DNA from 2 places in the Acidiphilium sp. JA12-A1 genome. Region 2 is predicted to be linked to the other one. Evidence: predicted binding sites of a transcription regulator. Region 2 holds the regulator's gene; the other holds the start of a gene.
The links. The regulator LexA, encoded in region 2, represses DNA repair genes until DNA is damaged. The targets are predictions, from matches to a motif close to TGTTCTANNTANGTTC.
Positions count from the first base shown of each region.

Region 1 (3,814 bases), on a different contig from region 2:
CCTCGGCGATGTTTTTCCCGGCAACCCGGACGGCCAGCGCCTCGTCGCGCAGGCGCGCGCCCTGGCAGCGCCGGCAGGGCTGCTCGGCCTGGTAGCGCGCCAGCTCCTCGCGCACCCACACGCTGTCGGTCTCGCGCATCCGGCGTTCGAGATTGCGCACCACCCCCTCGAACGGGCGGGTGACGGTATAGGCGCGCACCCCGTCCTTGTAGGAAAAGTCGATCTCCGTCTTGCCGGCGCCGAACAGGATCGCCTCGCGAACCGTCTCGGGCAGGTCTTCCCAGGGTGTGGTCAGCTTCACCCGGAAATGCTTCGCGAGGCAGGCCAGCGTCTGGTCGTAATAGGGCGACTGCGCGTTGGCCCAGGGGGCGATGGCCTGGTCGGCGAGCGAGCGGCGCTCGTCGGGCACGATCAGCGCGGGGTCGAACACGGTCTCGGTGCCGAGCCCGGCGCATTCGGGGCAGGCGCCGTGCGGCGAGTTGAAGCTGAACAGGCGCGGCTCGATCTCCTCGATCGTGAAGCCGGAGACCGGGCAGGCGAAGCGGGCGGAAAACACCGTGCGCTCCCCTGTGTCGGCGTTCTCGGCATAGGCGATGCCATCCGAAAGGGCGAGCGCGGTTTCGAAGGAATCGGCAAGCCGCTGTTCCGCGCCCTCGCGCACGACGATGCGGTCCACCACCGCCTCGATCTCGTGCTTGATCTTCTTGTTGAGCGCCGGCACCTCGGCAATCTCGTAGAGCTTGCCGTCCACCTTCACGCGGGTGAAGCCGCGGCGCTGCAATTCGGCGAGTTCCTTGCGGTATTCGCCCTTGCGGTCGCGCACCACCGGGGCGAGCAGCAGCAGGCGGGTGCCGGGCGCCATCGCCATCACCCGGTCGACCATCTGGCTCACCGTCTGCGCCTCGATCGGCAGGCCGGTCGCCGGCGAATAGGGCACGCCGGCGCGGGCCCAGAGCAGGCGCATGTAGTCGTGGATTTCGGTAACGGTGCCAACCGTGGAGCGCGGGTTGCGCGAGGTCGTCTTCTGCTCGATCGAGATCGCCGGCGAGAGGCCCTCGATACTGTCCACATCCGGCTTGCCCATCAGTTCGAGGAACTGCCGCGCATAGGCGGACAGGCTCTCGACATAGCGGCGCTGCCCCTCGGCATAGATCGTGTCGAAGGCGAGCGAGGACTTGCCGGAGCCGGACAGCCCGGTGATCACGGTGAGCTGGTCGCGCGGGATGCGGACGTCGATGTTCTTCAGATTGTGCTCACGCGCGCCGCGCACGGTGATGTAGCCCGACCCTGCCATAGCCATGTTCCCGAAATGTCCCCGCGACGATATGGCCCCGTCCGCGCATGCTGGAAAGGGGGTGGAGGCAGATGCGCGCCCGGCGGACGCATGATGGACAGGCGCGCGCATCGTCAAGAGGCGGGTTCATGGGCGGGCCGTGGCAGTTCTGGATCGATCGCGGCGGCACCTTCACCCGCATCGTCGGCTTCGACATGGGCGGAACCTCGACCGATGTCGCGCTCTGCGACGGCGCCTATGCCCGTTCCTTCGAGACCGAGATCGCCGGTGTGCGCCTGCGGGTGCCGATGCTCGCGACCAGGTCGAACTCGCGGCCGGCGGCGCGATCGTATCGAAACGCCGGGCGGCGGCTACGGCGCCTGAACCTCAGGCGCGGGCGGCGCGCTGCGCGAGCCCCAGCAGCATCTGCCGCACGATCGCCTCGGGCACCGCCCCGGTGCGCTTGCAGTCCGCCTCGGCGCGCAGGCCCCGTTCGATCGCCGCCATGATCGCCGGCTCCCGCCAGCGCGCCACCGCCTTCATCACGACCGGCTGGCGCTTGAAGAACACCGGCGGCCGGCGCGCCGCAACGGCATCGCGCGGGCTCGCGCCGCCGGCGACCGCGTCGGCCATCAGCCGCAACCCGGCGAGTTCGCCGAGGAGCACGCGGATCACCGCGACCGGCGCAGCACCTTCCTCCAGCGCCAGCCCGATCGCGTGGTCCGCCGCCTTCACGTCGCCGGCCAGGGCGGCATCGATCGCATCCTGCATTGAGGCCGAGCCCTGATCATCGAGCACCGCCTCGACCGCCTCGATATCCACCGCGCCGTTCGGCCCGGCATAGAGGGCGAGCCGTTCCGCCGCGTCGCGCAGCGCCCCGGTCTCGCCGCCGAGCCGGCTCGCGGCGAGGGCGAGCGCCTCGCGGCCGATGCCCACGCCGGCCGCCCGCAGCGCCGCCTCGAGCGCCGGGCCGCGGGCCGCGCCATCCGGCAGGTAGCAGGCGATGGCCGCCGCCTCCGCGTGTTTTTCCGCCAGGGCGCGGAGTTTCGACCGCCCCGGCAGATCACCGCCGATGGCGACGATGAGGGCATCGCCCTTCCCCTCCAGCGCGGCCTCGACGGGTGCCACCTGCCGGTCGCCGGCATCGCGCAGCAGCACCACCCGGCGGCCGCCGCCGAAGGCCTGCGCCCCGGCTTCCTCGGGCAGGCGCTCGGCGGTGTCGGCATCGAGTTCGGTGAGCCGGAACGGATCGTCGAGCGATCCCGCGACCAGCTTCGCCAGCCGGCGCGCCCGTTCGGCAACCAGCGAGGTGTCGGGTCCGTAGACAAGAACGAACCGCGCGCGGCCCGGATCGGCGAGGAATGTCTCGACGTGGCGGGCGTCGATCTTCACCGGCTTACCCCCGGTCGGGGTGATTGCGGAAATAGACCGCGAGCTGCTGGGTGATCTGCCGGGCGAGCCGCTTCGCGAAGCGATGGCGCAGCACGCCCTGATCCAGGGTGCCCGCGAAGTTCTGGTTGTCGATGTTGTCGATCGCATCCATCGCCTGCGTCGAGCCGCGGGCGATGATCCGGCTCCGGTCGCCTTCGGGCGTCAGCGTCCATTGCGCGGTGGCGATGTAGCGGTTTCGGGTGTTCGAGCTGTCCGGCTGCACGCCCACGATCTGCACGTTCCAGCCATAGTCGACCGCGAGATGGTAGCGATAGAAGGACGGCGCGCCGGCGCGCTGCAACTCGGCTTCGAGCGCCTGGCGCAGCAACTGCCCCTGCCGGTCCGGCAGCAGGCCGACATCGATCTCGTCGAGCTGCGAGACGACGGCGGTTCCCGCCTGGCCGCCGCCATAAAGCGGGCGGAACCCGCACCCCGCGAGCGCGAGCAGGCCCGCGAGGGGCAGGATCTTAAGGACGGACGACAAAGTTCACGATCCGGTCGGGAACGTGGATGCGCTTGACGATCGTCGCCCCTTCCAGAAGTTGCGCGATGCGCGGCTCGGCCATCGCCGCCGCGATGGCGGTTTCGGCGTCCGCCCCCGGCGGCAGCTCGATCGTGCCGCGCAGCTTGCCCATGATCTGCACCGCAAGCGTCACCGAATCGCGCTTGAGCAGCTCCGGCTCGGCGACCGGCCAGGGCTGGTTGACGACCAGCCCGGCCTCCGGCGAGACCTGCGCGTTCGCCTCTTCCGCGACATGCGGGATGATCGGCGCGGCGAGGCGGATCAGCGCCGACATCGCCTCCCGCCGCGCCGCCGGCAGCCCCGGCGCATCCCGCCCCTCGGTCTCGGCGATGGCGTTCGCCAGCTCGTAGAGCCGGGCGATGGCGACGTTGAAGGCGAAACCGTCGATCGCCTCGGTCACCGCGGCGATGGTGCGATGCGTCGCCTGCCGCAGCTTGCGGGCCTCGCCCTCGGCGCGCTCCAGCGCCACGTCGTCGGCCCGGTCGGCAGCGACGCTGCGGGCGAGACGATACAGCCGCTGGACATAGCGGAACGCGCCCTGCGCCCCCGCCTCGGTCCATTCCACGTCGCGCTCCGGCGGATTGTCC
Region 1 covers NZ_JFHO01000057.1:5,717-9,530, forward strand. Annotated here, with positions in the region: gene uvrA (excinuclease ABC subunit UvrA) at 1-1,294, opposite strand, end outside; partial or broken gene RT91_RS23040 (hydantoinase/oxoprolinase family protein) at 1,423-1,584, shown strand; gene holA (DNA polymerase III subunit delta) at 1,661-2,665, opposite strand; gene lptE (LPS assembly lipoprotein LptE) at 2,670-3,188, opposite strand; gene leuS (leucine--tRNA ligase) at 3,172-3,814, opposite strand, start outside.
Region 1: the regulator LexA is predicted to act here: its motif matches at 1,300-1,315, upstream of uvrA (excinuclease ABC subunit UvrA).

Region 2 (3,814 bases):
TTGTCATCGCAAACCTCCCGAGGACGCCCTCGCCGCACGACGGCGCGGCGGACAGGCTCATTCCAGACCAGACTATGTCGGCGGTTTCGCCCAGATCAACACAAATGGTTCATCTCGCCGGATTTTCATCATCCCGTGCGGCGCGTCCGGCCGCAACCCACGCCTCCTGAGCCGCGACGATGGCGAGTTCGTCCGTTCCGAGGGCGGCGGTGATGCGGAGCAGTTCCGTCGTTGCTGCCGCGGCGGCGGTCAGGGCCGCGTCAAGCCGACGCGACGGCAGGTAATGGGCCATGAACAGGGCGGCGAAGGCATCGCCTGCGCCGGAGAACCGCCCGGCGAGGCGGGGCACGGAGATCTGCCGGCGCCCATCCGGGTCGATGGCGAGGATGTCGAGCATGCCGGGCGCCGTATCCGCGCCGGCGAAACCGGTCAGGACGACCAGCCTCGTGCCAAGCGCCTCCATGGCGGCGAAGGCGCTGGACCTGTCCGTGGGGGTGGTGCCGGCAAGAATGCCGAGCTCGAAGGCGTTCGGCAGCGCGATATCGGCGCGCGGCACCAGGGTTTCGCGGATCGCGGCGATCAGCGGCGGCGGCACGTAGGCGCGCCCGTCATCGCCGATGACCGGATCGCAGACATAGAGCGCCGCCGGATTCGCCGCCCGCGCCCGGCTGACGGCCTCGCCCACCACGGGAACCGCGGCCGCGGCGCCGAGATATCCGGACAGCACCGCCTCGCACCGCGCGAAGGCGCCGCGCGCGGCGAGCCCGTCCAGCAGGGCGGCAAGCCGCGCCGGCTTCACCGGGCCACCCTCGGCGCCGCCATGGCCGGGATGATGCGACAGCAGGACCGTCGGCAGCGGCCAGACCTCGTGGCCATGCCGCGCCAGGATGAAGGCCGCGCCGGCATTGCCGACCGCGCCGTTGAGCACCTGTGACTGGATCGAGAGAATCGCCATGGCCCGGTTTGGCGGCAGGGCGCGCGGCCTGGCAAGGGCCGACGGTTGCATGCCCGCCTTCCCTGCGCCATCTCACCGGGCAAACGTCTTCATTCATTGTCGAAAGGTCTTGCCGTGGCGCGTATTCCCAAGCTTTTTCAGCCGGTCAGCTTCCGCAGCGTCGAGGCGCGCAACCGCATCGTTGTCTCGCCGATGTGCCAGTACAGCGCGATCGACGGCCTCGGGCAGGACTGGCACATCCAGAATCTCGGCGCCAAGGCGATGGGCGGCGCCGGCATCGTCTTCACCGAGGCGACGCATGTCTCGCCCGCGGCGCGGATCACCGCCCATTGCCTCGGCCTCTGGAATGACGGGCACGAGGCATTCATGAAGCGCCTCGTCGCGCTGATCGAATACGGCGGCGCGGTGCCGGCGATCCAGATCGCCCATGCCGGCCGCAAGGCAAGCCAGACCCAGCCCTGGAAGGGCGACGGGTTCGTGGCGCCCGATGCGGCGGATGGCTGGCTGCCGGTGGCGCCGAGTCCGCTGCCCTTCGCGCCTGATCGCCCCGCTCCGCACGAACTCACCGCCGGCGAGATCGCCGCCATCGTGGGCGATTTCGCCGCGACCACGGCCCGCGCCCGCAGCGCCGGGTTCCGCATCGTCGAGCTTCACGCGGCGCATGGCTATCTGCTGCACCAGTTCCTCTCGCCGGTCAGCAATCATCGCACCGACGCCTATGGCGGCGATCTCGCCAACCGCGCGCGGATCGTGATGGAGGCGATCGACGCTATGCGGGCGGAATGGCCGGACGACCTGCCCTTCTTCGTGCGCCTGTCCTGCACCGACTGGATCGAGGGCGGTTTCGACGCCGACCAGGCGGTGACGCTGTGCCGCTGGCTCGCCGCCCGCGGCGATGTCGACCTGATCGACAGTTCGACCGGCGGAATTTCGCCGCAGCAGAGGATTCCCTCGATCCACCCCGGCTACCAGGTGCCGTTCGCCGAGCGCATCCGCCGCGAGGCCGGGATCGCGACCGGCGCGGTCGGCATGATCCGCGAGCCCGAGCTTGCGGCCGAGATCGTCGCCAACGAGCGGGCGGATCTCGTCTTCCTCGCCCGTGCCCTGCTGGCCGACCCGGCATGGCCGATCCGCGCGGCGCAGCATTTCGGCCTGCCGGTTGATCTCGTGCCGCAATATCAGCGGGCTCTCGTCTGACCTTCGGCCGGGTCGCGCCAGCGTCACGAAGGTCTTGACGCGGCGCGAATCGGCCCTTTAAGAACAGATGTTAGCGTTTTGTTCCCAAAAGCGTCCTGTCGGCCCCGGCCATTGCGGCGCATTCGGGGCAAGAAGCCGGAGAATGCCCGATGCTCACCCGCAAGCAACACGAACTGCTGGTCTATATCGATCAGCATCTGCGCCGGACGGGCTGCTCCCCGAGTTTCGAGGAGATGAAGGAGGCGCTCGACCTCAAGTCGAAATCGGGCATTCACCGGCTGATCGGCGCGCTGGAGGAACGCGGGTTCCTGCGCCGGCACAAGCACCGCGCGCGGGCGCTGGAAGTGCTGCGCCTGCCCTCGGATGCCGCGGCGGACCGGCCGGATACGGGCTTCGCGCCCAATGTGATCCGGGGCGATTTCACCGCCCGCCTGCAGGGCGCGCGCGCGGCCGATCCGGCGGCGGCCATCACCCTGCCGCTGTACGGGCGGATCGCCGCCGGCCAGCCGATCGAGGCGCTGCGCGAGCACCAGGCCGAAATCGAGATTCCCGCCTCGCTCGTGGGTCCGGGCGAGCACTACGCGCTCGAGGTGGCCGGCGATTCGATGGTTGATGCCGGGATCCTCGATGGCGACACCGCCATCATCCGCCGGGGTGAGACCGCCGAGACGGGGCAGATCGTCGTGGCGCTGATCGACGATGTCGAGGTGACGCTCAAGCGGCTGCGCCGGCGCGGCAACTCGACGGCGCTGGAACCGGCCAACCCGCGCTACGAGATCCGCATCTTCCCGGCCGAGCGGGTGAAGGTCCAGGGGCGGCTGGTCGCGCTGTTCCGGCGCTACTGAGCCGGCCCCACCCCCCTTTGACCCGCCGGCCAACCGGGCCGATATTGCGCGCATGAGCGTGTGGGGGAAGATCATCGGCGGCGTCGCGGGGTTCGCCGTCGGCGGGCCGTTCGGCGCCGTGGCCGGCGCCGCGCTGGGCCATGCCGCCGATACCGGCGATCTCGGCTCGCTCGGCGCCCGGCTCGGCCGCGCCCTGCCGCTCGACTCCGCCCGCTTTGCCGCCCTGCTCGGCCGGCGCGAACAGGTGTTCGCCATCGGCGCCACCGTTCTCGCCGCCAAGCTCGCGAAATGCGACGGGCCGGTGGTCCGCGCCGAGATCGACGCGTTCAAGCGGCAGTTCCGCATCGAGGATGCGGCGATCCCGACGATCGGGCACCTGTTCGACCAGGCGCGCGAGGATGCGTCCGGCTTCGAGCCCTATGCGCGCCAGCTCGGCGAGAGCTTCGCCGACAACCGCCTTGCCCTCGAGCAGGTGCTCGGCGCGCTGTTCGCCATCGCCCGGGCGGACGGGCCGGTGAACGCGCGCGAAGCCGACATGCTGGCGCGGATCGGCGCGCTGTTCGGCCTGGGCGAGGCGGCCCGCGCCCGGGCGGCGAACCCTTCGGGCGGCAATCTCGGTGAGGATCCGTATCAGGTGCTGGGCATCGCCCGCACATCCAGCACCGAGGCGATCCGCGCCCACTGGAAGGCCCTGATGCGCGAGAACCATCCGGACCAGCTTGCCGCGCGCGGCGTGCCGGCGGAGTTCATCGCCCGCGCGACCGAACGCGTCGCCCGGATCAACGCCGCCTGGGACGCCATCAAGCGCGAGCGCGGC
Region 2 covers NZ_JFHO01000026.1:15,445-19,258, reverse strand. Annotated here, with positions in the region: gene RT91_RS05165 (CBS domain-containing protein) at 1-7, opposite strand, end outside; gene pdxY (pyridoxal kinase) at 110-1,006, opposite strand; gene RT91_RS05155 (NADH:flavin oxidoreductase/NADH oxidase) at 1,070-2,152, shown strand; gene lexA (transcriptional repressor LexA) at 2,302-2,997, shown strand; gene RT91_RS05145 (TerB family tellurite resistance protein) at 3,050-3,814, shown strand, end outside.